Regions from separate parts of the Enterobacter adelaidei genome, predicted to be linked through region 1. Evidence: predicted binding sites of a transcription regulator. Region 1 holds the regulator's gene; each other region holds the start of a gene.
What was found. The regulator LexA, encoded in region 1, represses DNA repair genes until DNA is damaged. The targets are predictions, from matches to a motif close to TNCTGTATGTACATACAGNA.
Positions count from the first base shown of each region.

Region 2: the regulator LexA is predicted to act here: its motif matches at 2,210-2,229, upstream of dinB (DNA polymerase IV).
Region 3: the regulator LexA is predicted to act here: its motif matches at 5,039-5,058, upstream of AAHF05_RS07205 (DNA translocase FtsK 4TM domain-containing protein).
Region 4: the regulator LexA is predicted to act here: its motif matches at 4,197-4,216, upstream of sulA (SOS-induced cell division inhibitor SulA).

Region 1 is NZ_CP154353.1:306,554-314,227, forward strand. Features, by position in the region: gene plsB (glycerol-3-phosphate 1-O-acyltransferase PlsB) at 1-1,597, opposite strand, end outside; gene AAHF05_RS01500 (diacylglycerol kinase) at 1,752-2,120, shown strand; gene lexA (transcriptional repressor LexA) at 2,229-2,837, shown strand; gene dinF (MATE family efflux transporter DinF) at 2,901-4,238, shown strand; partial or broken gene AAHF05_RS01515 (hypothetical protein) at 4,235-4,309, shown strand; gene AAHF05_RS01520 (CsbD family protein) at 4,358-4,567, shown strand; gene zur (zinc uptake transcriptional repressor Zur) at 4,634-5,146, opposite strand; gene AAHF05_RS01530 (cupin domain-containing protein) at 5,262-5,750, shown strand; gene AAHF05_RS01535 (conjugal transfer protein TraF) at 5,921-7,168, shown strand; gene dusA (tRNA dihydrouridine(20/20a) synthase DusA) at 7,250-7,674, shown strand, end outside.
Region 2 is NZ_CP154353.1:880,633-888,306, reverse strand. Features, by position in the region: gene pepD (cytosol nonspecific dipeptidase) at 1-1,062, shown strand, start outside; gene dinB (DNA polymerase IV) at 1,134-2,192, opposite strand; gene nqrM ((Na+)-NQR maturation NqrM) at 2,300-2,503, opposite strand; gene nqrF (NADH:ubiquinone reductase (Na(+)-transporting) subunit F) at 2,503-3,726, opposite strand; gene nqrE (NADH:ubiquinone reductase (Na(+)-transporting) subunit E) at 3,737-4,333, opposite strand; gene AAHF05_RS04305 (NADH:ubiquinone reductase (Na(+)-transporting) subunit D) at 4,340-4,978, opposite strand; gene AAHF05_RS04300 (Na(+)-translocating NADH-quinone reductase subunit C) at 4,971-5,765, opposite strand; gene AAHF05_RS04295 (NADH:ubiquinone reductase (Na(+)-transporting) subunit B) at 5,758-6,993, opposite strand; gene AAHF05_RS04290 (Na(+)-translocating NADH-quinone reductase subunit A) at 6,997-7,674, opposite strand, start outside.
Region 3 is NZ_CP154353.1:1,486,458-1,494,131, reverse strand. Features, by position in the region: gene rarA (replication-associated recombination protein RarA) at 1-554, opposite strand, end outside; gene lolA (outer membrane lipoprotein chaperone LolA) at 564-1,178, opposite strand; gene AAHF05_RS07205 (DNA translocase FtsK 4TM domain-containing protein) at 1,308-4,961, opposite strand; gene lrp (leucine-responsive transcriptional regulator Lrp) at 5,097-5,591, opposite strand; gene trxB (thioredoxin-disulfide reductase) at 6,136-7,104, shown strand; gene cydD (cysteine/glutathione ABC transporter permease/ATP-binding protein CydD) at 7,219-7,674, shown strand, end outside.
Region 4 is NZ_CP154353.1:1,560,447-1,568,120, forward strand. Features, by position in the region: gene AAHF05_RS07480 (Lon protease family protein) at 1-1,554, opposite strand, end outside; gene matP (macrodomain Ter protein MatP) at 1,740-2,192, shown strand; gene ompA (porin OmpA) at 2,256-3,311, opposite strand; gene sulA (SOS-induced cell division inhibitor SulA) at 3,667-4,176, opposite strand; gene AAHF05_RS07500 (TfoX/Sxy family DNA transformation protein) at 4,393-5,019, shown strand; gene yccS (YccS family putative transporter) at 4,976-7,138, opposite strand; gene AAHF05_RS07510 (YccF domain-containing protein) at 7,158-7,604, opposite strand.

The DNA.
Region 1 (7,674 bases):
GAAGCGCCGTACAACACAGGTTCATAGCGTTAGCCGCACCAGCATTGTTAATGCGCACCATCAGCTCAGACGCGATGCCGTTGACCGTTGGCGTCAGCCAGGCCGGACGAACCGCTTCGATAGGGTCGATAGACTCGCGCCACTCCGGAACGTGATGGTTCAGATACGTCATCAGCGGCATCGGCTCGCCAAAGTTCACGTAGCCCTGTCCGAGATTACGTAGCTTGCTCAAACCGCGCAGCATTTGCGGCAGGCTCTCTTTCTCTTTAGTCGCGCCACGCAGCTCTTTAGCGTAAGTCCCCACCTCCATTACGTGCTCGTAGCCGATGTAGATTGGCACCAGCGTGATTGGACGAGTTCCTCCGCGCAGCATGGCCTGAATGGTCATGGACAGCGTGCCGGTCTTCGGATCGAGCAGACGGCCGGTACGGGAGCGACCACCTTCCACGAAGTACTCAACGGAATATCCGCGGCTGAACAACTCACCCAGATACTCGCGGAACACCGTGGAGTAGAGCTTATTGCCCTTGAAGGTACGGCGAATAAAGAAGGCGCCCAGTCGACGGAAAATCGGGCCAGCTGGCCAGAAATTCAGGTTAATACCGGCCGCGATATGCGGCGGTACCAGCCCCTGGTGATAAAGCACATAGGAGAGAAGCAGGTAGTCCATGTGGCTGCGGTGGCAGGGGACATAGACAATTTCATGGCCATCATGCGCCAGTTGGCGTACACGCTCGGCGTTATGGACGTTGATGCCCTGATAGAGACGGTTCCAGGTAAAGCTGAGAATACGATCGGACAGACGAATCATCTCGTAAGAGAAGTTCGCTGCAATCTCTTCCATCAGTGCAATGGCGTTCTGCTGGGCTTTCTCATGTGAAATCTTCTTGCTGCGTGCTTCGTCTTCGACGGCACGGGCAATCGCTTTGGAGGCCAACAGCTTGTTGAACAGATCCTGACGCGCCGGGAGACGCGGCCCAACGGCAGCGAGGCGCTGACGGGCGAAGTGCATACGCGCTACGCGCGCCAGTTTTTGCGCGATGATCTTGTCGGTGCCATGCTCGTCCGCCATTCGACGCAGCGAAACGGAAGGGGAGAAACGCACAAAGCTGTCGCGTCCCAGCCAGGAGACCGCGAAGAACTTCTGGATGCCGTTAAGCATGCGCAGCGGTGGATTCTCTTCACCTTTTTCACGACCCGGGCGACGACCAAACATCACCGAAACTGGCACCATCTGCACATCCAGATCAGGATTGCTGCGGTGCAGGTCGAGATAGTCATGGAACAGCTTGATGGACTCTTCTTTTGGCGTGTAATAGGTAAACACGCGCGGTCCACCGTGAATGAACACGTAGCGCGGCAGCAGAGTTCCGTCAACTTCTAGCGGTTCAAGCGGGTCAGGTAAGTCATGCGCCAGGCACTGGGCGCGAAGCGTCAGTAAGTCTGCCTTCGAGTTATAAGGCAAAACGTACATAATGGGGCGCGACGTATCGAGCCCTAATTCCAGCGCGGGTTCTGCTGGGATAGACTTGCTTTTTACCAGGATGCTTAATGGTAAATTAAGTAATTTGTAGTAAATTCGTGGCCAGCCGGACATAAACGATGTAAAGCCTCTGGTTAATAATGCAATTGCGGCGCAAGGATAACAGAAAGCGCGCAAAATTTCTGTTGTTACCCGTCATACTTCAGGCGGCAGCGAAACGCGCTGCCACTCTAGTTACTGACGCTATTTCCAATAAAAGGTTCTTTTAATGGCCAATAATACCACTGGGTTAACCCGAATCATCAAAGCCGCCGGCTATTCCTGGAAAGGTTTCCGTGCCGCGTGGATCAATGAAGCCGCCTTTCGCCAGGAGGGCGTCGCCGCTATCATCGCGGTGATTATCGCCTGCTTCCTTGATATTGATGCAATAACACGCGTTCTTCTGATCGGCTCCGTACTGTTGGTGATGATAGTGGAAATTCTCAATAGCGCTATTGAGGCCGTTGTTGACCGGATTGGCTCAGATTTCCACGAGCTCTCTGGCCGGGCAAAAGACATGGGTTCCGCTGCCGTGTTGCTGGCGATTATTACTGCGGTCATTACCTGGGTCACGCTGCTTTGGTCACATTTCCGATGAGCCTCGAGGAATAATTAAGTCCCTGGTTTTTTGTGCAGTTTTTGGTTCCAAAATCGCCTTTGACTGTATATACTCACAGCATAACTGTATATACACCCAGGGGGCGGAATGAAAGCGTTAACGACCAGGCAGCAAGAGGTGTTTGATCTCATCCGGGATCATATCGGCCAGACGGGTATGCCACCCACGCGTGCGGAAATCGCTCAGCGTCTGGGCTTCCGTTCTCCGAATGCTGCCGAAGAACACCTGAAAGCGCTGGCGCGTAAGGGCGTGATTGAGATTGTTTCGGGCGCGTCACGCGGTATCCGCCTGCTGGTGGAAGAAGAGACGGGCATTCCGCTGGTGGGGCGTGTTGCTGCCGGTGAGCCTTTACTGGCACAGCAGCATATTGAAGGCCACTACCAGGTCGATCCGGGGATGTTTAAACCGAGCGCTGATTTCCTGCTGCGCGTAAGCGGCATGTCGATGAAAGACATCGGTATTCTTGACGGTGATCTGCTTGCGGTTCACAAAACGCAGGATGTGCGAAACGGCCAGGTTGTGGTCGCGCGTATTGATGACGAAGTGACCGTTAAGCGTCTGAAAAAACAGGGTAATACCGTACAGCTGCTGCCTGAAAACAGCGAATTCTCCCCGATTGTGGTGGATCTTCGCGAACAGAACTTCTCTATCGAAGGGCTGGCAGTAGGGGTGATTCGCAACGGCGAATGGCTGTAATCTCTTCCTGACAGGCTACGGCGTTGCTGTAGCCTGCTTCCTTTACCTCTCCCGGTATTTTTCATGTCACTGCTGACGGCATCAGATAAGGCATTGTGGCGTCTTGCACTGCCGATGATTTTCTCCAATATTACCGTGCCCTTGCTGGGTCTGGTCGATACTGCTGTTATTGGTCATCTGGATTCACCTGTTTATCTTGGCGGCGTGGCGATTGGCGCGACGGCAACCAGCTTCCTGTTTATGCTGCTGCTCTTTTTGCGCATGAGTACCACCGGGCTCACGGCACAGGCGTATGGTGCCAGAGATCCGCTGCGCCTGGCCCGCGCGCTGGTGCAGCCGCTCATTCTGGCGCTTGGTGCGGGAGTATTAATCGTTGTATTGCGCTCGCCCCTGATTGACCTCGCGCTTCACATCGTTGGCGGTAACGAGGCGGTGCTGGAGCAGGCGAAACGTTTCCTGGAAATTCGCTGGCTCAGTGCGCCGGCATCACTGGCTAACCTGGTTCTGCTGGGGTGGTTACTGGGCGTGCAGTATGCCCGCGCGCCCGTCATTTTGCTGGTGGTGGGAAACCTTCTCAACATTGTGCTTGATGTCTGGCTGGTAATGGGTCTGCATATGAACGTGCAGGGGGCTGCACTGGCGACGGCAATTGCCGAATACGGGACTTTTATCATCGGTATGTGGATGGTCTGGCGCGTGCTGGCGATGCGCGGGATCTCTCTTGCGCTACTCAAAACCGCATGGCGCGGCAATATCCGTAAGCTGCTGGCACTCAACCGTGACATCATGCTGCGCTCACTTCTCCTTCAGCTCTGTTTTGGCGCGCTGACGGTTTTCGGGGCTCGGCTGGGGCCAGACATCGTCGCGGTCAATGCCGTATTGATGACGCTGCTGACCTTTACCGCCTACGCGCTGGACGGTTTTGCCTATGCTGTGGAAGCACATTCCGGGCAGGCGTACGGCGCGCGCGAAAGCGGGCAGCTTCAGGATGTCTGGCGGGCAGCCTGTCGTCAGTCAGGGCTGGTGGCACTGGCATTTGCGCTGGTTTATGCCGTTTTTGGCGAGCAGATCATTGCATTACTCACCTCACTTCCCACACTGCGTGAACTGGCGAGCCACTATCTCATCTGGCAGGTGATCTTACCGGTGGTCGGTGTCTGGTGTTATCTGCTGGACGGCATGTTCATTGGGGCTACGCGCGGAGCCGAAATGCGTAACAGTATGGCGGTGGCAGCTGCAGGGTTTGGTCTGACGCTGCTGACGCTTCCCTGGCTTGGCAATCATGGTTTGTGGCTGGCGTTGGCCGTTTTCCTCTCGTTGCGGGGCCTGTCTCTGGCCTTTATCTGGCGCCGTCACTGGCGAAATAATACCTGGTTTCCTTCCCATCACGATATATCGTGACGGTTAAAGATTCCGAATATCAAAATAGCTGCAGAATCCTTAACTACAATTATTATCACGTCCAGCAGAAAAGAACGTAACGGACGTTGCGACCCGACGCTTAACAAGAGGACACGATGATGAATAAAGACGAAATCAGCGGCAACTGGAAGCAGTTCAAAGGTAAAGCGAAAGAGCAGTGGGGGAAGCTGACAGATGACGATATGACCGTCATTGAAGGTAAACGCGATCAGCTTGTCGGTAAAATCCAGGAACGCTACGGCTACGCAAAAGACCAGGCGGAAAAGGAAGTTGGCGACTGGGAAAAACGCAACGACTACCGCTGGTAACCGGGTTATACCCGAAAGTACAAGGAAGTACACCTTTAGGGCGGCCATGAGCCGCCTTTTTCATTGCTAGCGAGGTTTTTTCTTCACAACGATTGTGTGGTCGTGCTGGCACTTATCGTGATGGCTGCATGATTCCACCTCGACACAGGCAGAACACAGCCCATGTGCTTCAATAACATTATGACGCAAGGCAAAGCCCATTTTGGCCGCCAGCGTATGCATAATGTCTTCAACACCTTCAGCCCCTTCTTCTTTTACCACGCCGCAGCGGTCGCAGATAAACATGGCTGATGTATGGGTTGGCTGGTCAAACAGGTGGCACAGCACATAGCTGTTTGTGGATTCAACCTTATGCACGAACCCTTGTTCCAGCAGAAAATCGAGCGCGCGATACACCGTAGGCGGTTTGGCCTGCGGCTCGCTTTCGCGGAGCAGGTCGAGCAGATCGTACGCGCTGATGGCTCCCTGTTGCAGGCTCATCAGGCGTAATACCTCAAGGCGCTGCGGAGTCAGGCGCACATTGCGTTGCGCGCAGAGCTTTTCGGCCTGCGCTAACAGCTCTTTTGTGGACTTATCCATTTAGCACCCCGGATGTTATAGGACGGAAAACCCTCACTTTATCATGTTCTGGTAAAAACACCGAGATCCGCCTGTCTGTGCTATACCTGACGCATTGCAAACCGGGAAACGAACAATGAAAAGACCTGACTGTATTCGACACTGGCGCGACGTGGAAGGCGCTGATAACTCAACCTATCCCGACAGCGACGAGCGTTTTTCCATCGGTGCGCCGCTGGCTCGCAAGCTCGGGCTAGGGCGTATTGGTATCCATCATGAGCGTTTACCCCCCGGACGTCGGACATCCTATCCCCATGCGGAAAGCGACGAAGAAGAGTTCATTTACGTGCTTGAAGGATATCCTGAAGCCTGGATTAATGGCTATTTGTGGAAGCTTGAACCCGGCGATAGCGTAGGGTTTCCCGCCGGAACCGGCGTCTGCCACACCTTTATCAACAACACGGACGAAGAGGTTCGACTCCTGGTAGTTGGCGAAGCCAACAAGAAGCACAACCGCATCTACTATCCGCTCAACCCAGTGTATGCCGCCACGCGAGAAGATCGCTGGGTCGATCACCCGCCCCAGTTTTTCGGGCCGCATGATGGAAAACCTGGGAAAAAATAATTTCCTCTTCTATAAATATTGAGGACCGTCACAAATTACAACAGGTCTGGTTAGAATTTAACTTAGGGAAATAGCGGGTCTTTTTGTACTTATTCACAGCAATAGTTCGTACCTGTTTGGGTGATAACAGACAGGGGTTATTTCATAACAGACTATAAGACGAGCATACTGTGAAAAAACATTTTAAATTTTCGGTGGTTAGCATCGCCGTCTCCATGTTTATGGCAAATCAGGCCGGAGCAGCCAATACCTGGACAGAAGCACGTAGCGATGCGATGGGGGGGACGGGGGTCGCGGCTGGGAGCTATGGCAACGGGGTGTTAATCAACCCGGCGTTGCTTGCAAAGGCGAAACCTGACGATGGTATTACAGTGATCCTGCCCTCTATCGGTGCGCAAATTTCAGATAAAGACAACCTGCGCGATAAGATTGATGACATCAGTGATGATGTCAGCGCCTATCGCAGTACCCTGGATAATATCAATCTTATCGATCTCCTTAATCCTTCCAGTGCTGCATCGCGGCAGGTCTCTGCCGCCGCAGGCGACCTTGCCGATCAACTGGATTCACTGAAAGGGAAAACCGCCAGCGGTAAAGCGGGAGGTGGGATCGCTGTAAGTATTCCTAATGACGTGTTATCCGTAGCATTCGTCGCAAAAGCGAATGCGCGCGCGCGCGTGAGTTCTTACATCGATCAGGGCGATATTGAAAAGTTACGCCTGGTAGAAGATGTTCCTGCTGCAGCGCTTCGCATTAATCCGAATGATTTGAAGTCAAAAGGTTTTGGTCGTGCGGCAATCGTTTCAGACTATGGCGTTGCAGTGGCGCGTCAGTTTGATATCAGCGGTGTGCCTGTTTCCGTGGGTATCACTCCTAAGCTGCAACAGACCTGGCTCTACAACTACACGGTCTCGATCTACAACTTTGACAGTGGTGATATCAACAGCAGTCGCTATCGCAACGACGATACTGGGTTTAACGTTGATGCCGGCCTTGCTGCTGATTTCGGCGAAAACTGGACGGTGGGTTTGACCGGTAAAAACCTGTTCTCGCGTGATATCGACACCAAAGAGGTGGATGGCGTGCGCGATACTTACCAAATCAGCCCTGTCGTTACGGCGGGTGCGGCCTGGCATACCGATCTCCTGACACTGACGGCGGATGGTGACCTGACCGAAACCAAAGGTTTTAAAAGCGAAGAGAACTCCCAATATGTTGGCGTGGGTGCGGAAGTGACGCCATTGAGCTGGCTGGCGGTTCGCGCAGGTTATCGTGCTGATGTGAAAGACAATGACAGCAATGTCTTTACCGCAGGTGTGGGCTTTGCACCGCTTAACACGGTTCATATCGACCTGATGGGTCTGTATGGTGAAGACGAAACCTGGGGTGCGGGGGCGCAACTGAGCATGACGTTCTAAAGTCCACCGGAGGCGCTGCGCCTCCGGCTTTTCTTTGTGCTATAGTAGCGCCCCTTTTCACCAGATGCTTAAAACTTCGCCATGTCGTCAGAATTACAGACTGCTTTCCCTGCACACCGTTTCTCCATTGCGCCAATGCTCGACTGGACGGACAGACACTGCCGCTACTTCCTGCGTCAGCTCTCCCGCCATACGCTGCTGTACACCGAAATGGTGACCACCGGTGCGATTATTCACGGTAAAGGAGACTATCTGGCTTACAGCGAAGAGGAGCACCCGGTTGCCCTGCAGCTTGGCGGCAGCGATCCGGCCGCGCTGGCGCAGTGCGCGAAGCTGGCAGAAGCGCGTGGCTACGACGAGATCAACCTCAACGTTGGCTGCCCGTCTGACCGCGTGCAAAACGGTATGTTTGGCGCGTGCCTGATGGGGAACGCACAGCTGGTGGCGGACTGCATTAAGGCGATGCGCGATGTCGTCTCCATTCCGGTCACGGTCAAAACCCGTAT
Region 2 (7,674 bases), 570 kb from region 1:
GAACATGGTCCGCTGGAAGTGCTGCTGACCATGACCGAAGAAGCGGGTATGGACGGTGCATTCGGTCTGCAGGCGAACTGGCTGCAGGCAGATATTCTGATCAACACCGACTCAGAAGAAGAAGGCGAGATCTACATGGGCTGCGCGGGAGGAATTGATTTCATCTCTACCCTGCCGCTGTCACGCGAAGCGATTCCTGCTGGCTTCCAGACCTTCAAGCTGACGCTGAAAGGGCTAAAAGGCGGTCACTCCGGCGGTGATATTCACTTAGGTCTCGGCAACGCCAACAAACTGCTGGCACGCTTCCTGGCTGGCCATGCGGCTGAGCTGGATCTACGTCTGGTAGACTTCAACGGCGGTACCCTGCGTAACGCGATCCCACGTGAAGCATTCACCACCGTGGCCGTACCAGCGGCAAAAGCGGACGAGTTGAAAAAACTCTCCAGCGTGTATCTGGATATCCTGAAAAACGAATTGTCGGCGAAAGAGAAAAATCTGACCGTGGTGCTGGAACCCGTCTCCACGGATAAAGCCGCGCTGACCGCGCAGTCCCGCGACACCTTCGTTCAGTTGCTGAACGCGACGCCAAACGGCGTGATCCGCAACTCTGACGTGGCCAAAGGCGTGGTTGAAACCTCTCTGAACGTGGGCGTGGTGACCATGAGTGACGACAGCGCAGAGATCATCTGCCTGATCCGTTCACTTATCGACACAGGCAAAGAGTACGTGGTGAGCATGCTGGAATCTCTGGGCACGCTGGCCGGTGCGAAAACATCTGCTAAAGGCAGTTACCCTGGCTGGCAGCCGGATGCAAGTTCTCCGGTGATGGCTCTGGTCCGTGAAACCTATCAGCGTCTGTTCGACAGCACGCCGAACATTCAGGTGATCCACGCGGGTCTGGAATGTGGTCTGTTCAAGAAACCGTATCCGAATATGGACATGGTCTCTATCGGGCCAACTATTACCGGGCCACACTCTCCGGATGAGCAGGTTCATATCGAAAGCGTGGGTCATTACTGGACGCTGCTGACTGAGCTGCTGAAAGCGATTCCTGTTAAGTAACTCCCTCCCCCAGCCCTCACCAAAAGGGAGAGGGTGAAAAACATAGGCCCGGTAAGTACTTCCGGGCTTTTTTACAATCCCAAAACCAGCTGCCGCTCTAACTGCGGGTCCAGCAGCGTGACGTGCAATCCCACCAGCCTCACCCCTCGCCCTCCTCTTCGTTCTTCCCATGCCTTTTTCGCCGTCGCAATGAGATCCTCTTTATTCAGACGCGGCCAGACGTGTTCCTGCGTGGTCTGCTGGAAATCGTTGAATTTTAATTTGATACCCTGACGGGCAATGAGCAGATCCGGTTTCACCTTGAGCAAGCGTCGCTCCAGCTCAGGATAGAGCTGTTCCGTAATGATGGTTTCGCATTCAGACCAGTCATGAATGTCTTCAATCAGCGTTCGCTCAACCCCAACGGATTTCCGTAGCCGTTCGCTGTTCACATCACGATCGTCAATCCCCTGGCTGCGTTCCCACAGTACGCGCCCAAATTTTCCAAAACGCTTAAGCAACATTGCCAGATCGCTTCGCTGCACATCTTCACAGGTCCGTAATCCCATACTTTCCAGCTTTGCAGCAGATACTTTTCCCACACCAGGGATTTTGCCAAGTGGCAGCGTTTTTAAGAACGCAGGCACCTCTTCCGGCGTGATGACGTACTGACCGTTGGGCTTATTTAAATCGGAGGCGATCTTGGCCAGAAATTTCACCGGAGCGACTCCTGCCGACGCGGTCAGATTTAACTCTTTGAAGATGGTCTGGCGGATTTCCTGTGCCATCAGGGTTGCTGAGCCGTGGCAGTGTACGCTGTCGGTCACATCAAGATAGGCTTCGTCCAGCGACAGCGGTTCTATCCGAGAGGTGTAGCGGGAGAAGATTTCCCGAATATGAATTGAGGCCTCTTTGTAAGCGTCAAAGCGACCGGGTAAAAGAGTGAGATGAGGGCAAAGCTTCAGGGCTATTGCGGTAGGCATGGCGCTGCGCACGCCAAATTTACGCGCAGGGTAGTTGGCGGTGCTGATAACACCACGCTGAACGCGGCTGCCGCCAATGGCGATGGGAATATCCCGCAGCGCCGGGTTGTCACGCATCTCCACTGCGGCAAAAAAGCAGTCCATATCAACATGGATTATTTTGCGCATAGTAAGCCCTCACTCATTACTGGATAAGTATACAGTAAATAAATGAGGGTTGAGAAGTGTGCGTGAGAATTGTCGGGTGGCGGTTTCGCCTTACCCAACCTACCAGATTAAATGATGCGCTGCTGCTCGCGCGCCATGCGTTTTTTACGGGCATCGCACGGTTCCGGGCAGTCGCACACCTTCTTCATCCCAATGGAAGAGATGCCGCCGCAGCTGCCCTGAAGGCTTTTCCGCTTAACGATCCAGCCTAACGACATGCCGAAGATGACAAGCACAAAAACCGCAAAGGTTGCCAGAAACGTCAGCATCATCAGCCTCCAAAGTCATCAAGCATGATGTTCTCATCTTCCACGCCAAGATCTTTCAGCATCTTAATGACTGCGGCGTTCATTACTGGCGGGCCACACATATAAAACTCGCAGTCTTCCGGCGCAAGATGCTGTTTGAGGTAGTTTTCATACAGCACGTTGTGGATGAACCCCGTATAGCCCGTCCAGTTATCTTCCGGCTGCGGATCGGAAAGCGCCACGTGGAAGGTAAAGTTCGGGTTTTCACGCGCCAGCTGTTCGAACTCATCGTCGTAGAACATCTCACGCAGCGAACGGGCCCCGTACCAGAAGCTGATTTTACGCTGGCTACCCAGTCGTTTGAGCTGATCAAAGATGTGCGAGCGCATCGGGGCCATGCCGGCACCGCCGCCGATAAACACCATTTCCGCGTCGGTATCTTTGGCAAAGAACTCACCGAACGGACCGGAGATCGTCACTTTGTCACCAGGCTTGAGAGACCAGATGTACGAAGACATGACACCCGGCGGTGCATCCGGCACATTCGGTGGCGGCGTGGCGATACGCACATTGAGCATGATGATGCCCTTCTCTTCCGGGTAGTTAGCCATCGAGTAGGCGCGTAGCGTTGGCTCTTTTACCTCCGATACAAAGCGGAAGAGATTGAATTTGTCCCAGTCGGCGCGGTACTCATCCGGCACGTCGAAGTCAGCATACGCCACAGCGTGTTTCGGGCACTCAATCTGAATGTATCCTCCGGCGCGGAACGGAACATCTTCCCCTTCCGGCACCCGCAGCTTCAACTCTTTGATAAACGTGGCTTTGTTATCATTAGAGATAACTTCACATTCCCATTTTTTAACGCCAAAGATCTCTTCCGGCAGCTCTATTTTCATGTTCTGACGTACGGCGACCTGGCAGGCCAGACGACAGCCCTCTTTTGCCTCACGCTTTGTGATATGCGCCAGTTCGGTTGGCAGGATATCTCCTCCACCCTCTTTCACCGTAACGCGGCACTGTCCACAGGAACCACCGCCGCCACAGGCCGAAGAGACAAAGATCCCGTTGCCGGAGAGCGTATTCAACAGTTTATCTCCGGCGGGCGTACGGATCTGGTTCTGCGGCTCGTCGTTAATATCAATCACCACGTCGCCGGCATTCACCAGCTTCGCACGTGCCACCAGAATAAGCCCTGACAACACCAGTACAATCAGCGTGAACATCGCCACGCCAAGCATAATTTCCATCAGTTAGCCCTTATAGCTGCACACCGGAGAAGGACATAAAGCCCAGCGCCATCAGCCCGGTGGTGATAAAGGTGATCCCTAAGCCACGCAGGCCTGCAGGCACGTTGGCATATTTCATTTTTTCGCGGATCCCCGCCATGGTGACAATCGCCAGCATCCAGCCAATGCCAGAACCGAAACCGTACACCACGGATTCACTGAAGTTGTAATCACGCTGAACCATAAACGAGACGCCGCCGAAGATGGCGCAGTTCACCGCGATCAACGGCAGGAAGATCCCCAGCGCGTTGTATAGCGACGGGAAATACTTATCGAGGATCATCTCAAGGATTTGCACCAGCGCCGCAATCACACCGATAAAGGTGATGAAGTTCAGGAAGCTGAGATCAACGCCTTCCACCAGCGCGCCGTCCCGCAGTACAAAGTTGTATACCAGGTTGTTGATCGGCACCGATAAGCCGAGCACCACGGTAACCGCTACGCCCAGGCCAAATGCCGTCGAGACCTTCTTGGACACGGCAAGGAACGTACACATGCCGAGGAAGAACGCGAGCGCCATGTTTTCAACAAACACCGCACGCACAAATAAACTCAGGTAATGAGCCATTGTCGGTTACTCCTTTTCCTGCTGTTCTGGTCTCAAAGTACGAATCAGCCAGATCAGCAAACCGATAATGAAAAATGCGCTGGGTGCCAGCAGGAACAGTCCATTCGGCAGATACCAGCCGCCGTTCTGCACCGTGTCCAGCACCGTGATGCCAAACAGCTTACCGCTGCCAATCAGCTCTCGCAGGAACCCCACGGTCAGCAGGATCACACCGTAGCCAAGGCCGTTGCCGATGCCGTCCATAAAGCTCGCCAGCGGCGGCATTTTCATGGCGTAGGCTTCCGCACGCCCCATCACGATACAGTTGGTGATAATCAGACCAACAAACACCGACAGCTGTTTGGAGGTTTCATAGGCGAAGGCGCGCAATAGCTGATCGACCACGATCACAAGCGAGGCGATGATCGCCATCTGCACAATGATCCTCACGCTGTTGGGAATGTGGTGACGGATCATGGAGATAAACATGCTGGAAAACGCGGTAACCAGCGTGACTGCCAACGTCATCACTACCGCTGTTTCCAGCTTGGTCGTCACCGCCAGAGCTGAACAGACACCCAGTACCTGCAGCGTGATCGGGTTATTGGCGATCAACGGGCCAATGAGCACCTTTTTGACTTCTTTCAGTTCACCGGTATCAGCCATTGTTCAGCGCTCCTTCACGTACGTTTTTCAGGAAAGGACCAAAGCCCAGCTCGCCCATCCAGAAATCAAAACTGTGCTGCACACCTTTTGAGGTGAGCGTGGCACCGGAGAGCCCGTCGACGGCGTAGTCGTCACCGGGACGAGCAGCCCCTTTCATTACCTTCAGCGCAGGCAGACCGTTATCGTCGAGCACTTTCTTGCCGACAAACTGTGCCCGCCAGTTAGGGTTCTCCACTTCACCGCCGAGCCCCGGCGTTTCGCCCTGGTCATAGTACGTAATGCCTTTCACAGTGCGACCATCCGTATCAAGCGCCACAAAGGCGTACATCATCGACCACAGACCGTTGCCGTAGATAGGCACTACCACTTCCTGCACCCGTTTTTGTTCATCGCGCACGAGATAGATTTCGGCAAGATTACTGCGACGCTTGATGCCAGCCGGATCCTGTGAGGCGTCCAGCGTCAGGCTCATCTGCGGGTCTTTTAATGCCAGCGACTGGTTGTATTTCGCCGGATCTTTATCCAGCAGTTGCCCGGTTTTTAAATCCACCAGACGCGCGGTAATGCGCTCAGCAAAGACTGCAGAGACATCGTCGGCATTCATACCTTCCTGCATCAGCCCGGCAACAGCCAGGATATTGCGCTGTTTATCCAGCGCGCGCTGCTCCTGCTGTCGCGGCTTTAACCCCACGGCAGAACCGGCCACCACAATGGAACAGACAAGGCAGAGCACCAGCACCACCAGCAGCGTTTTGCTGATGCTGTCGTTATTTTTAACTTCAGCCACGCGCCTTCCTCCGCTGAATATTGGCACGCACCACCAGATAATCGAAAAGTGGCGCAAACAGGTTGGCAAACAGAATGGCCAACATCATCCCTTCCGGATACGCCGGGTTGACCACACGAATCAGGACACACATCGCACCAATGAGCACGCCATAGCTCCATTTACCTTTATCAGTAAACGAGGCAGAGACGGGATCGGTCGCCATAAACATCATGCCGAATGCGAAGCCCCCCAACACCAGATGCCAGTACCACGGCATGGAGAACATCGGATTGGTAGTCGAACCGATCACATTGAACATCGTGGCGGTCAGCACCATGCCGATCATCACACCGGCAACAATCCGCCAGGAGGCCACGCGACCGAAAAGAATGATCGCACCACCCAGCAAAATCATCAGCGTAGAGACTTCCCCAATGGAGCCCGGTATGTTGCCAATAAAGGCATCAAACCAGGTAACAGGCTGGCCTGTCGCGTTGTTAACCAGCGTTTCGCCCCCGTGTGCCGCCCACTGAGAAAGAGGTGTCGCACCGGAGAAACCATCCGCCGCTGTCCATACCAGATCGCCTGATATTTGTGCAGGATAGGCAAAGAACAGGAACGCACGTCCCGCCAGCGCTGGGTTGAGGAAGTTACGCCCGGTCCCGCCGAAGATCTCTTTCGCAATCACCACACCAAAGCTAATCCCCAGCGCAGCCTGCCAGAGCGGTAATGTTGGCGGAACAATCAGGGCAAAAAGAATGGAAGTAACGAAGAAGCCTTCGTTGATCTCATGTTTACGGATGATGGCAAACAGCACTTCCCAGAAGCCACCCACGATAAATACCGTGATGTAGATCGGCAGGAAGAACACCGCCCCCAGCGTCATCATGCTGACCCAGCCCGCATCTGACGCAAAGCTCACGCCCAATGACTGCGCCAGACGGTAGTGCCAGTCAGACTGGATCACCTGCGCCAGTTGCTGAGCATCGTACAGATGATGCAGTGCAGGAATGGTCTGCAGCCCCACGTTATACATGCCCCAGAACATGGCCGGGAAGACCGCAAACCACACCAGAATCATCATTCGCTTCAGATCGATGGCATCGCGAACGTGTGCCGCGCCTTTCGTCACCAGGCCTGGCGTGTAGAAAATGGTGGTCGTCGCTTCATACAGCGGGTAATACTTTTTGAGCTTCCCTTCGGTAAAGTGCGGCTCAATTTTTTCAAAGAGGTGTTTTAAGCCCATCGGTTATCCTTCCTGCTCAATGCGGGTTAACACCTCGCGCAATACGGGTCCGTATTCGTATTTTCCCGGACAAACATAGGTGCAAAGCGCCAGATCTTCTTCGTCCAGCTCCAGGCAACCCAATGCCTGCGCGCTGTCGGTATCGCCGGCGAGCAGATCGCGCAGCAGCATGGTCGGCAGAATATCCAGCGGCATGACGCGCTCGTAGTTGCCAATGGGTACCATCGCGCGCGCTCCGCCATGCGTGCTGGTCGAGAAGTTAAAGAGTTTATGGCGCAGGAAATGGCCCAGCGTGGTCCGGGTGACGGAGTATTTTTCCGCACCGGGCAGAACCCAGCCAAACAGCTCTTTCTCGCGCCCTTCCTGCACAATGCTGACCTGCAAATGGAAACGCCCCAGATAAGCGTGCGCATTCACGGCATGGCGTCCGCTGAGAACCGAGCCGGAGATCAGGCGGTTTTCGCCCTCTTTTATTTCACCCACCAGCAGTTCATTAATGTCAGCGCCCAGCAGCGTTTTCACCAGACGCGGGTTGGCCGCTTGCGGCCCGCCGATGGCGATTACCCGTTCAGCCCTGAGTTCACCCGTGGTAAACAGCGTACCGATGGCAATAACATCCTGATAATTCAGGTGCCAGACCTGTTTCGTCAGGCTCACGGGTTCAAGAAAGTGAATATGCGT
Region 3 (7,674 bases), 1.2 Mb from region 1:
TAGCCGCGTGCTTTGTCGTCCATTGCCTGGGTGAGAACCTTTTCGATATCCTCGGTAGTCAGCGATTTGAGCAGGTAAACGCGCGCACGCGAAAGCAGCGCCGAGTTCAGTTCAAACGATGGGTTTTCAGTGGTTGCACCGATGAAGAAAATCGTGCCGTCTTCAATATGCAGCAGGAAAGCATCCTGCTGGCTCTTATTGAAGCGGTGGACTTCGTCCACAAAGAGGATGGTACGCCGCCCGGCATTGCGGTTCTGCCGCGCACGCTCGATCGCCTCGCGGATCTCTTTCACGCCGGAGGTGACCGCCGAAAGACGTTCAACGTCCGCATTGGCATAGCGGGCGATAACTTCTGCAAGCGTGGTCTTTCCGGTGCCAGGGGGGCCCCAGAGGATCATGGAGTGAAGATGCCCGGCCTCAATGGCGCGCGGCAATGGCTTACCGGCAGCCAGCAGATGCTGCTGGCCGATGTACTGCGCTAAATTTTCTGGCCGCATACGAGCGGCCAGAGGTTGAAACGCGTTATCTGAAAAATCGAGCGACAGATTGCCCACTCACGCCTCTTACTTATTGCGTTGGTCGTCCACCGTTACGCCCTTCGGCGGGGTAAAGGTGAATTTCGATGCATCCACGGCGCCGTTCTGCTGAGACTTAAGCTGGTAGCTGCTGCGCTGATCGTCCTGCTCAACCGCGCCGAACTGATTAATGGTTCCGTTGGTGCTTACGTTAATGGTGAACTGCTTCAGGTTGCCGTTGCTGCCTTTCGGCGTCAGGATAAACTCGTCACCCGTCTGTTTGATATTGTACTGCTGCCAGTCGCTGGACTGGTTGCGGGCAATCAGCATAAACGGCGTATTGCTGGTGGCATCTTTCAGCCAGGTCGCCGTTGCCTGCTCAACGAACGGGTTGAAGAACCATAAGGTTTTACCGTCAGACACCAGGATGCTCTCATCCGGCTGGGTCATGTGCCAGTTAAACAGATTGGGGCGCTTTACCCACAAATCGCCCTGGCCTTCCTGCACCGCGTTGCCGCTGCCGTCAGTCACTTTTTGCGTGAAGCTGGCGTGGAAGCTGCTCACTTTATCCAGTCGGCTTTTAAGGTCGCTGGCTGCATCAGCCCAGACGCTGCTGGCGACAAAACTGGTCAGTAATGCACAGGCGATGGCGATTTTTTTCATTGTTATTCCTTAAAATACGTCTTCCCGAAATGGGGTTTCCGTCTTCTATTCTGGACCTGCCCGAAGGCAGGCGACAGAAGAAAATGCTTAATTTTTTGCTGATTTACCCTTCTTTGCAATCGCTGAAGGTTAGTCAAACGGCGGCGGAGCCAGCACCTCGCGGTTACCGTTATGCCCCTGCTCGCTCACGATGCCCTGCGCTTCCATCTGCTCGATGATACGCGCTGCGCGGTTATAGCCGATGCGGAACTGACGCTGAACGCCAGAGATGGACGCTTTGCGTTTTTCGGTAACGAAGTTAACCGCCTGATCAAATAATGGATCCAGCTCTTCTCCACCGTCAAAACCGCCACCGCCGCCTTCGCTTTCTACATCGCTGGTAATACCGTCAACATACTGCGGACGACCACGCGCTTTCCAGTCCTGCACCACGGCGTGAACTTCCTCATCGCGGACAAACGCGCCGTGGACACGCACCGGAGAGGTGGAGTTCGGGCCGGAATAGAGCATGTCACCCATACCCAGCAGCGACTCTGCGCCACCCTGATCAAGAATGGTACGGGAGTCAATTTTACTTGATACCGTAAACGCAATACGCGTCGGAATGTTCGCTTTAATAAGACCAGTGATAACGTCCACTGAAGGACGCTGGGTCGCGAGCACAAGGTGAATACCGGCCGCACGCGCTTTCTGCGCCAGACGGGCAATCAACTCTTCCACTTTCTTACCGACGGTCATCATCAGGTCAGCGAACTCATCCACCAGAACGACGATATAAGGCAGTTTTTCCAGCACCGGATGCTGGGCATCCATGCTGTCACCCGGCTTCCAGTAAGGATCCGGGATCGGACGTCCCATGCGCACAGCCTGGGCAATTTTCTCGTTATAACCGGCCAGGTTTCGCACGCCCAGCGCAGACATCAGCTTGTAGCGGCGTTCCATCTCATTGACGCTCCAGCGCAGGGCATTGGCGGCGTCTTTCATGTCGGTGACCACTTCGGTCAGCAGATGCGGAATGCCTTCGTAGACCGACAGTTCGAGCATTTTCGGGTCGATCATGATGAAACGCACGTCTTCCGGCTGCGCTTTATAAAGCATGCTGAGGATCATGGCGTTCACGCCGACGGACTTACCGGAACCGGTGGTACCCGCTACAAGCAGGTGAGGCATTTTGGCGAGATCAGCCACCACCGGATCGCCCGCGATATCTTTACCCAGCACCACGGTCAGCGGGGATGGGTTATCGCGGAATTTGGTGTTATCCAGCACTTCGCGCAGGTAAACGGTTTGACGTTTTTTGTTCGGCAGCTCAAGGCCAACGTAAGGTTTGCCGGGAATCACTTCCACCACACGTACCGCAACGGTCGACAGCGAACGCGCCAGGTCGCGGGACAGGTTCGAAATACGTGCGGCTTTAACACCCGGCGCCAGATTCAGTTCAAAACGGGTAATAACCGGGCCAGGAGAGTAGTTCACCACGTCCGCCTTGATACGGAAGTCGGCCAGACGAGCTTCCACCAGACGCGCCATCTGCTCCAGCGCAAACGTATCGACCGGCTCAACTTCAGACGGCGGCGGCGTTAACAGGTCCAGCGACGGTAACGGCGTACTTGGACGTTGCAATGGACGGCTGTCACCATTACGCATCAGCAGCGGGTGAATCAGGCTTTCCTGCGCCTGAGGCGCAGGTTGCTGGAATTGCGGAGGCTGTTGCGCCTGTTGCGGCTGCGTATAAGCCTGCGGAGCTGGCTGCTGGCGCACTGGCTCGGCTTCCGGCATCACGCTCGGGGTAAATAAAGGCTCGCTCGGACCATCATCCACCAGATCCTTCATTGGCGAGAATTCAAAATCAGACAGCGAGAACGGGTTCGCACCAGCAGGTTGTTCACCGGAATAGCGTTGCTGCTGCGTTGCGGCAAACTGGCGCGCTAATTCGGCTTCCGCCGCGTCATCTTCATCTTCCAGAATCGGTTCATCGTGCTGGTATTCCTCACCGTAACGTTGATTCTGTTGCGCTGCGAACTGGCGGGCCAGCTCGTCCTGCTGCATTTCATCGGCGTCATCTTCGTAGTCTGGTTCACGCGCTTTTTCTTCGGCCATACGCTGGGAAGGCAGCTTGATACCGTAAGAAGCAAGCTCACGACGAGTGGGAACGCGGACGCGGTTAGGACGAGGCAATTGTGGGCCAATACCCTCTTTCACCTGAGGACGTGGTGTCCCACCGGTTGCCAGACTGAAGACAGGTGCAGCCACGGCCGCCGCCGCAGTTGCCTGCTTAACGCTTTCCGTAACAGGAGCAACAGCAGGTGTTGGGTCAACCGACGGAACAGAGAAAGAAGGTGCTTTGGTAACCGGCTCCTGCACCGGTTCAGGCACAGGCTGATACCAGGCTGCCAGCTGCTCGCGTTCACGAGCACGACGCTCTTCAACCTCTTCAAAATAATACATTGGTGGACGAGAGGGTTTCACCTCTTCCACCACTTCAGGTTCAGGCTGTGGCGCTACATAAGGCTGCACAGATTCGACCGGCTCAGGCACATACTCCTGATACGGCTGGGCCACAGGCTGTTCATATTGCTGCGGTTCATATTCAGGTTGCGGCGGCTGATAAGGCTCCTGCCACTGCTCCTGATGCACAGGGATATAGCTTTCCGGTTCAGGGGCGATAACGGGCTCCGGTGTGTGAACACCGGGTGCTGTCTGCCAGTCAACCTGAGGCTGCTGAATAACGGATTCCGGCGGCGAAACCGGCGCAGATGGCATCACGGCTTCGACAGGTGCAGCATACGCCTGCGCAGCGGTCGTTGCTGCTGCGGCTGCCGCAACCGGCGCGGTAACGGTTTGGCCATTTAGCAGCGGATCGTATTCGTCAAAGTCACCCGGCGTGGCACGGCTCCCGGAGAAAAGCACATCATCAGGATCGACGGCGTTACCTGCTGAGCGATACTCAACCTGCTCGTCTTCATCCATGCGTTTGCCGGAGAAGAGTGCCGCATCGGTTTTACGTCCAAGCGGGTTGGCAAATTTTTCAGCTACGCGCTGGCGACGCGCCAATGCCCCACGCAGGATACGGGCGCGACGGGATTCGCGACGTTGCACAGGCGCTTCATCCTCATCTTCGTCTTCATCTTCATACTCGTCTTCATCCACCCACGTATCGTCACGACGGGTACGGTTGCTGGCGAAGGTCAGAATGGTGAGGATAAAACTGCCGATTTTCTCGGCAATGCTCACCCAGGACCAGCCGGTAAACAACGTCAGCCCGGCAGCCCAGATGCACAGCAGCGCCAGCGTGCCGCCGCTGCTGTGGAGCATCGGTTGCAGTGCAGAACTCAACAAACTGCCGATCACTCCGCCAGAGGCAAAGTACCAGATATCATCGGCATTAATGGCCGCCAGACCGCATGAGGTCAGGATCAGTGCCAGCGCGCCGATCAGGCGCAGCGAAACCGCGAAATAGTCGATGTAATCATCGTTCTGACGATGACGCCACGCAAACCAGCATCCGCCAATGATAATGACGGGAAGGGTGTAGGCCATCACACCGAAAATGAAAAACAGCGTGTCCGCAAGCCAGGCACCGGGGACACCGCCTAAATTATGGATAGGCTCATGCCATGCAGTTTGTGACCAGCTGGGATCTGAGGGGTTGAAACTGAGTAAGGCTGCCATCAGCCAGACGGCAAAAAGGGCAATAACAATCAGCAAAGCCTCGAGGAGACGACGTCCGCTGCTTAGCTTCGATAGTGTGACTTCTTTGTCTTCAGTGTATTCCTGGCTCAAGAAAGGCTCTCCAGGTATCAGGCATATCCTGCCTGTTTGCTAAAACGGACAACAGCGCCGGGACTCCCCGGCACTGTTGCTGTATGGATTAACAGGAGTGTAATCAAACTACGCTGATTTTGCACCTGTTCCGTGTTAGCGCGTCTTAATAACCAGACGATTGCTCTGTTTGACCTCTTCCATCACCACATAAGTACGGGTGTCGTTCACGCCCGGCAGACGCAGCAGGGTCTCACCCAGCAGCTTACGGTAGGCGGACATATCCGGCACACGGGTTTTCAACAGGTAGTCGAAATCACCGGACACCAGGTGACACTCTTGAATTTCTTCAAGTTTTTGTACAGCAGCGTTAAATTGCTCAAACACATCCGGCGCACCACGATTCAGAGTAATCTCAACAAATACCAGAAGTGAGGCATCCAGATAATGCGGGTTCAGCAGAGCAGTATAGCCCTGAATGAAACCCTGTCTTTCCAGTCGGCGCACACGCTCAAGGCATGGCGTCGGGGAAAGTCCCACACGTTTTGAAAGCTCGACGTTGGAAATACGCCCATCCTTTTGCAATTCATTAAGAATGTTACGATCGATACGGTCGAGATCTTTGCCAGGGCGCTTCTTGCTATCTACCATTATTATTGTCTCTCTGTATTCCTTCCCTACTCCTGCCTGGACCCTGTGCACATCACTGTTCAGAGCCTGTACCCGTTAGTCATCACATCGCCTGGTTTTGTATTAGACGCGATGCGGATTCGGGTTCTGTTGGTAAGAAGACCGTTGCCCGAAGGCAGTCACCGACATCACGTATGGCGTCTGTCCACGCCATGCGTAGATTTCACTGACCCGGTAAAAATGGCATTTACGTGCATGCCTATGCGGCACACGGTTAACGCGGTTTTTTTTCTTCCTTGAATGTTTTCGCAAAAGCGCAGGGGATTGTCAAAGCAAAACATCGTTTTTTAGTACAACATGCCGGATATTCATTACGGCAGGGTATGAATCCTCATTTTATTGCCTTACAAACGACCGTTTTTCAAGGGAAAGCGCGATGTTATCGCGCGCCATTCATCGTCAGCGGCTATTACACAGATTGATATCAAAATTGCTGCGCTCTTTTTTTACGGCAACAAATTCCCTACAATCCAGCCAAATGTCTGCCAACAACAATGGGGATCTCATGGGCACGGCTAAACACAGTAAGCTGCTAATCCTTGGTTCTGGACCTGCGGGATATACCGCGGCGGTCTATGCTGCACGCGCTAACCTGCAACCGGTGTTAATTACCGGCATGGAAAAAGGCGGTCAGCTGACCACCACCACCGAAGTGGAAAACTGGCCAGGCGACCCGCACGACCTGACCGGGCCGCTGCTGATGGAGCGTATGCACGAGCATGCCGCTAAATTCGAAACCGAAATTCTGTTCGACCACATCAATAAGGTCGATCTGCAGAACCGTCCGTTCCGCCTGACGGGTGACAGCGGCGAATACACCTGTGACGCGCTGATCATCGCCACCGGTGCCTCTGCCCGTTACCTCGGTCTGCCATCCGAAGAAGCGTTCAAAGGCCGCGGCGTTTCTGCATGCGCTACCTGCGACGGTTTCTTCTACCGCAATCAGAAAGTCGCGGTCATTGGCGGTGGTAACACCGCAGTGGAAGAAGCGCTCTACCTGGCGAACATTGCCTCTGAGGTGCATCTGATCCACCGTCGCGACACCTTCCGCGCAGAAAAAATCCTGATCAAACGTCTGATGGATAAAGTGGCAAGCGGCAACATCGTGCTGCATACCAACCGCACCCTGGAAGAGGTGACGGGCGATCAGATGGGCGTTGCGGGTCTGCGTATCCGTGATACCCAGAACACCGATAATGTTGAAACGCTGGAAGTGGCGGGTCTGTTTGTGGCTATCGGCCACAGCCCGAACACCGCGATCTTTGACGGTCAGCTGGAGCTGGAAAACGGCTACATCAAAGTGCAGTCTGGTATTCACGGCAACGCGACCCAGACCAGCATCCCGGGCGTGTTCGCCGCTGGTGACGTGATGGACCATATTTATCGTCAGGCGATTACCTCAGCGGGCACCGGCTGTATGGCCGCGCTGGACGCTGAACGCTACCTCGATGGACTGGCTGAACAAGGTAAATAATCTTTACAAGTCAGTAACAAACGTAAATAAAGGCGGCGATAAGTCGCCTTTATTGTCTCACCGTTGTAACATTGCGCTGCCCAATTTCTAATAACGTCACCTGCAAAGTACGCAATGGAAAAAACCCGTCAACAAGAGTTAACACGCTGGCTGAAACAGCAAAGCGTTCTTTCCCGCCGCTGGCTTACGATCTCCCGTATTCTTGGGTTCGTCAGTGGTCTGTTGATTGTTGCCCAGGCATGGCTGCTGGCCCGCATTCTTAATCATATGATCATGGAGAACATTCCACGCGAAGCGCTCCTGCTGCCCTTTATTGTTCTGATCCTGATTTTTATCCTGCGAGCCTGGGTGGTGTGGCTGCGTGAGCGTGTCGGGTTTCACGCCGGACAGCATATCCGCTACGAGATCCGCCGTCAGGTGCTCGATCGCCTTCAGGAAGCCGGACCTGCGTGGATCCAGGGTAAACCGGCCGGTAGCTGGGCGACGCTGATTCTTGAGCAGATTGACGATATGCACGACTACTATGCGCGCTACCTGCCGCAAATGGCTCTTGCCGTCTTTGTTCCGCTG
Region 4 (7,674 bases), 1.3 Mb from region 1:
ATCCAGAATATCCTGACTGAGGCTCAAATGGCGTGCATTGGGAGCAGGAATAATCACACCCTGTTTGCCATTTAAACCGCGCTGCTGACAGATAGAGAAGAAGCCTTCAATTTTTTCATTGAGGCCTCCCACTGGCTGGGCACGACCGAATTGGTCCACCGAGCCGGTGATCGCGATGTTCTGATTGATGGGCACTTCGGCCAGGGCGCTGATTAGGGCGCACAGTTCTGCCATAGAGGCGCTATCACCATCGACTTCGCTGTAGGACTGCTCAAACGTCAGCGAGGCGGAGAAGGGGATCTGTTGCTCGAGCTGCAGCTCTGACATCAAAAACGCCTGCATGATCATCATGCCTTTCGCGTGAATGTTACCACCCAGCTCGGCTTTCCGTTCGATATCGGTGAACTCACCATCGCCAATATGGACAACGCAGCTGATACGGGACGGTTCGCCGATTGCGCGAGGATGGCCCGGAAATTCAATCACCGACAGGGCGTTAATCTGTCCGACGCGTTCGCCTTCTGTCTCGACCAGAATTTGTTCCAGCAGAATTTCATCCTGCATACGGTCAGCAAGATAGCCTTCTCGCCACTCACGCTGAGCCAGCATCTGTGTGAGCTGTTCTCCGGTGAACGCACCGTTACCGCTGATCACCCCCACTTCACGCAGCTGTTTGCCGATCCAGAGCGGACAGAGGGGCAGCGTTTCCTGGTCACCGGTATAGCGCACCGCTTCGCGAATCAAGCCTGGCCACGCGTCAGCCGCAGGTGTTGGCAGCGAAAAGCGTTCAGCTACAGCCATTACCCACTGGCACCACTGCGCCATATCGTCGGCATCGGCAATCTGGATGTTGTCTTCGTACTCGCTGTAGACCGCCTGCTCAGCCAGTTCCGGTTCCATCTCCTGGAAGTCTGCCAGAGATTCGCGGTCACCCGTCAGCACGACGGTCAACGACAGAGGCATAGAGGGAACAGAGACAGGCAGAGGACGGGACTCATCGTAGCCGACCCAGTCAAAACGTTGCTGGTTCACAATCGTTTTCAGACGCATCCACAACAGCGGCTGCGAGAGTAGGGTACGCAGTGAGATGATAAGTACACCGCCATTGGCGCGATGCACCAACCCCGGTTGCAGCGAAAGTTCACCATTAAACTGGCGCAGACAACCAAAGAGTTGTTCCGCCTCGACCCAGTTAGCGGTAATCACTTCGCCTTTAGCGGCAAAACGGCCATCCGTCTGAACTGCCGGTTCGAAAGTGACATCATGTCCCGCGATACGATATTCGCCGCCAAAGAGGGCATTCGTTTCCGGCTGCAACTGGCGCATGGCGTCCCCGACAAGCGTCAGGTACTCCGTTTCTTCCGGGGCTTTAAGCAACATGAAAGGCGCCGTTGCCCATGGGCTTAACACCTGCTCCAGCGCATAATGCAAACGTGGTTGCGTATCGCTAAGGATGAATTCGTGTTCTTTTGCGAGATCTGGCTGTGCAAACAGTTCCTGATAGCTCTCGGTATCCGGAACAAGGTCACGCCATGCAAGTTTCGTAATGGTCAAAGTTGATGTTTTTTAGTCAGATGTAAAAGCGTGGAGTATACCGTAAGCGAGGGGGACTACCCAAGCAGGATTGGGGATTTCGACAGGGGGATTGCCTGCATTCACTCACATATATGATTTCTTTTCAGCAGATTGCTAAAAAACTGATATTCTGAACAGAGTTACGTGGTAACACTGAGATCGCAATGAAATATCAACAACTGGAAAATCTCGAAAGCGGCTGGAAATGGAAGTACCTGGTCAAAAAGCACCGTGAAGGGGAGTTGATCACCTGCTACATCGAAGCCAGCGCTGCGCAAGAAGCCGTGGATATTTTGCTGACCCTCGAAAATGAACCGGTACAGGTTAACGGCTGGATTGAGAAGCACATCAATCCTGCGTTGTTGAACCGAATGAAGCAAACTATCCGCGCGCGACGCAAACGACATTTTAATGCGGAGCATCAACATACTCGCAAAAAATCAATCGACCTTGAGTTCGTGGTCTGGCAGCGCCTGGCGGGGCTGGCACAACGGCGTGGTAAAACGCTGTCGGAAACGATTGTGCAGTTGATTGAGGATGCGGAGCATAAAGAGAAGTACGCTAACCAGATGTCGACGCTGAAGAACGACCTTCAGGCATTGTTGGGCAAAAAATAGACTTTTGTTTTCTTCAGATAATAAAAAACCCCGCATTGCGGGGTTTTTTTATAAGACGATAACTTATGCCGCTGGCTGAGTTACAACGTCTTTGATGCCTTTAACTTCGATCTCAACGCGACGATCTGGAGCCAGGCAGTCGATCAGTGCAGCGCGAGCTTTCACGTTGTCACAGGTGTTGCCAGTAACTGGGTTAGATTCGCCCATACCACGTGGGGAGATCTTGTTAGCTGGGATACCTTTAGAGATCAGGTAATCAACAACAGACTGAGCACGTTTCTCAGACAGTTTCTGGTTGTAAGCGTCAGAACCGATACGGTCGGTGAAGCCCAGAACCACTACAGAACCGTCTTTAGGATCCAGGTTGCTCAGCTGAGAGTACAGCTGATCCAGTGCCTGCTGGCCTTCTGGTTTCAGAGTTGCCTTGTTGAAGTTGAACAGAACGTCAGACTTCAGAGTGAAGTGCTTGGTCTGTACTTCTGGAGCTGGAGCCGGCGCTGGAGCAACAACTGGTGCTGCTTCTTCCTGCTGGCCGAAACGGTAGGAAACACCTACGCTCAGCATGCCGTTGTCAGGACGAACACCAACGGTGCCAGCGTCGCCGATGTTGTTAACCCACTGGTATTCCAGACGGGTAGCGATGTCACGGGTCATAGCCCACTCAACGCCACCAGCGAATACTGGGGAAACACCGGTGTCATGGTCGCTGCCAGTCTGGTTGTTGCTGGAGTCAGCGCGCCATACCATGCCGCCCAGACGGGTGTACACGTCCAGATCGTCAGTTACTGGGTAACCCAGTTTAGCGGTCAGCTGAACGCCCTGCGCTTTGAAAGCGCCGTTTACGGTGTCGCCTTTGTATGGCATACGACCTAACCAGTCGTAACCCATTTCAAAACCAACATACGGGTTAACCTGATAGCCACCGAACGCACCTGCACCAAGCTGGCTCTCGTGAGTCGGGCCATCGTTGTTCAGTTTGCTGTTGTACCAGCCGGTGTCGTGGAACTGAGACCAACCCAGTTTACCACCTGCATACCAGGTATTATCTTTCGGAGCGGCCTGCGCTACGGTAGCGAAGCCAGCCAGTGCCACTGCAATCGCGATAGCTGTCTTTTTCATTTTTTGCGCCTCGTTATCATCCAAAATTCGCCATGATAGTCTCAAAAGAGAATCACGGTTAAATCCTTCACCGGGGGGCGTGGTCAAATATAAATCTACCGATATCTTCGGCTTAGGCCGAGCACCCCTGGCGATGTAAAGTCTACAACGTAGCTGAAAACTTACAAGTGTGAAGTCCGTCAGGCATATGAAAAAAAAAGTTCCGTATACCTATTATTTAACATTTTTCGCGCGAATTTTGTGCAATAAAATTAAGGAGAACCCGCACCAGACAAGCCTTGCCGCAATTTTGTGGTCGGGAACTAAAAGCACATCTTGTGGTCAAAAAAAATTCCAGGAAAAATCTTAATTTCACTCAATGATACAAATTTGAGTGAATTTTTAGCCCAGAAAGTTGTCCTCTGCGGTAAGAATCTGGACGAACCGGGCGCATTATAAACCCGATCGCATTCCCTTCTTCAGCCGCTTCAGTCAGACGAAAGTGTTCCTCTTCCGTCAATTCCTCTGGTAACCATCCAATCACTACACTGTAATTTCCGGTGCGTAAAGCCCGGATCATCGACTCAACAGTATCGCAAGGAGAAAGTTGATTAATTTGCATGACCTTTGCCAGCGGAAGGCCTGCGGACTGAACCCATTCCCGGCTCAGTTTTTGCTGTGGCGTCAGCCAAAGCTGCCAGCGAGACTGCTGGCCAAGCTGCTGTAATAACGGCAGCAGCAGTAGTTGAGTTAACAGAGGCTGATCCTCACGATAAACCACTTCGCTGATAAGCCCTGTCGAAACACTGCCGACGGTGTTCTGCGCTACGTTGCCAGCGGTAGAAGTGATAAAGGTTGAGCGATTTGCATAGCTTGAAGTGTGCATATTCATTCCAGCCCTGTAGTTACTGTATGAATATACAGTAACTCCTGTATGCATAAAGATCAACCTCATTTTCGGAAAGCGACTCGCAAAATTCATTCAATATTGATGCCCCTTGAAAAATCATCTTGCCCAACAGCGATAAGTTGCCTATTTTCCTGCTAACGGATCCGCTAGTAAGAAACATCGTTGTTAATTTTTGATTTATAAGGAAATATCATGAAAAAGATATCTTATGAACGGATCTATAAATCCCAAGAATATCTGTCTCCGCTGGGGGACATTCAACATCGGGCACTGTTCGGGGGCTATACCCTGGCAGTGGATGATGCAGTCTTTGCCATGGTGTCAGAGGGAGAACTCTACCTCCGCGCCTGTGAGGAAAGTGCGAAATACTGTGTAAAGAATGCCGCCTCGTTTTTGACACTCATGAAACGGGGGCGTCCGGTGCTTCTGAACTATTATCGCGTGGATGACGGATTGTGGCAGGACAGAGAGCGGTTGCTTCAGCTCTCCTCGTTCGCACTGAGAGCGGCAAGAAAAGAGCGCTCTCAGCGTCATCAACGAAACCGGCTTAAGGATCTCCCGAACCTGACGTTTCAGCTTGAAGTCTTGCTTTTTGAAGCGGGTATTACCGATGAAGAAACGCTTCGGACGCTTGGTGCGAAAGCGAGCTGGCTGAAGATGCGGGCAAGAAATAAAGCACTCAGTATTAAAGTGCTTTTCGCGCTGGAAGGTGCCATTGAGGGACTTCATGAAGCGGCACTCCCGGCGGGAATACGCCGGGAGCTGACGGAGTGGTTTAATGCGCTGCCTGAGCCACAGGAGAATCACTCCTCCAGGTAGCGATTTGCTGTTGCAGTCGGCAAATTTCTGGCAGCAGAGCGATAAGCAGACCAATTTGCTGAAGAACCAGTGGCGCTTTGCTGTCGTTTCCTGGATCAAGATGGGCAATGCGTTGAGCCAGTTCATCCAGAGCCTGTTGAACACGCGGTTCATCAGCTGGCCGGTGATGAAGTGCGTCATCGACATAACAGACTGCGTCATCCAGCAAGGCGAGGATACCCGGGTTGGTGAGTTTCTCACGGTGGGCACCCAGCGTAGAAATATAGCTGGTAAAGGTATGATTCAGACAGAGCAGGCGGAATGCCGTCTCACGAATTTCTGCGGTGGCACGAGGCTCTGTTGACATGTTAGAGACAACCGAGGCCAGTTCTGCATCGCTGTTGTGCGCATCCCGGCGTGCGATCCGGTAAGCCAGACGGTTATCGCGGCCCTGATGGTACTGTTCAAGGATGGCATCAAGATATCGGCAGTTGGCATTCATAGCCCGGTCTAACACGCGTGGCAAATTACGGAATCGCCAGTCTGGCCAGATAAAGCTGACAGCCGCCCAGGCGATCGCACAGCCAATCAGGGTGTCAATCACGCGGGGCAGGGCGACTTCAAACCCTTCACCCAGCAGGTTAAAGCAGAGCAGAACCAGCAGCGTGATGAACATGGTGGCATGGGCGTACTGCACATTGCGAAAGGCGAAGAACAACACACCGGTGATCACGATCAGGATCAGTTGGCCTTCAACGGACGGCACGAAATAGAGGACCGGCAGTCCAATGGCGACACCGACCAGCGTGCCGAGAATACGCAGCGCAAGGCGGTGTCGGGTGGCATTGTAGTTCGGCTGGCAAACGAACAGGCTGGTCAGCAGGATCCAGTAGCCATGTTGCAACCCGGTTATCTGGATAAAGGCATAACCGACGCACAATACCAGCGACATTCTCACCGCGTGGCGAAAGAGAGCCGACTCCGGCGTAAAGTTGCGGCTCAGCCGCAGCCACATATCGCTAAAACTGTGGACGCTGTCATCCGCAAGCTGATTTTCCGCATCACTACCGGGTAGCGCCATCGCCTGTTCTGACTCAATGGTCGCCAGCTGAGCATCTATCGCCCGCAGGTTATTCAGCAGATATCCCAGAGCTTTAATATGTTCCGGTGATGTTCCGCTGGCCTGAACGCGGTCAATGGCTGCATCAAGATGGCTAAACACACGTTCAAAACGGGGGTCATGTTGATAAGGCGTGCGCAGCAGAATAGAGCGTGCGAGCTGCTGGCATGCCTGGGACTGCATGGACAGCAGACGCTGGAAGCGGAACATCACGTCGCTGTAGCGAAACTTTTCTCGCAGGGCGGCATACTGAACATGCGAGGAGCTGGCACGCTCATGTATATCCTGGGCGGCAAAGTAGTAGTGTAAGGTTCTTCGCGTCCCACGCTGGCCGCGATCGCCGCGCAGACGGGTAAGCAGTGACGCTTTGGTCTGGTTAAGGGTGGCAACCAGTTGGCCGTTTGCCAGAGCCAGATCGTAGAGCGGGGCCTGGCTTTCTTCCTCGATATCCGGGTCGAAAAGCCGGGATTTTAGCTCCAGATAGTGAGCTAACTGTTCATAGCTGCGGGCAAGGTTATCCTGCAGAGGGCGTACCGGGAAGATCAGATGACCGGTTAGCGTCAGCAGGTTATACCAGATGGCACCCAGCAACAGCAGAACCGGCTGCTGGTACCACTGGTCGTACAGGGAAACGCCCAGCATGGTGTAAATGGCGATCAGCAATGCACCAAACGCGATGGTGGCATAGCGCTGCCCAAGGCCGCCCAGCAAAATAAAGCCACTGGTTGAGAGCGTAAGACCCAGGGCAAACAGCCAGGGCCACGGAAAGAGCAACTCAACGGAAGCGGACGCAATAAAAAAACAGACCAGCGTAATCACCAGGTTACGCAAACGTCCGGCCAGACGATCGTCCAGATCCGCCAGCGCCCCCGCAACCACCCCCAGCGTGAGCGGAATGGTGAGCTTGACATCATTCAACCACCACGGCAGAGCTACCGTGCCGCAAAGCGCGATAAAAATCCTGACGTTATAAAGCCAGGTGCTGTTCCAGGTATAACGGCGAAGCAGTGGGCTTAGCATAAGCGCGGCCAGTCCTTATTTACTGAAAACGACGACGAGCATTTGCTTCACGTGCTGCCTGAGCCACTTCAACCGGAACAACCCTGCGCCCGACGGGCCAAAGGGCGATCGCGGCGATTTTAAAGTTCGCGATCCCGACCGGAATACCAATAATCGTGATGCACTGGGCAATACCCGCAAAAATATGCATGATGCACAGCCACCAGCCGAAGAATATCAGCCACAGAATGTTGAGCAGGGTGCCGCCCGTGTTCATCAACGCGTTTTTGCTCTCGGGATTCAGCTCGTCAACGTGGATGGCTTCATTTCCATACGGGATGAAGGAGAGTTTGGTGATTTCCCAGCATGAGCGGGTCAGAGGGAGTGTGAAAATCAGGACGATGCTCACCAGCGTGGCAAAAAGCCAGGAAAGGGTGGTGGCAAAACCCCCCAGTACAAAATTCAACACATTCAGAACGGTACGCATAAATCCTCACTTCCTTTCGATAAAATTAACGCCTGATGATTGTAACGTTTTTTTAGGCTGGAGCACCTTA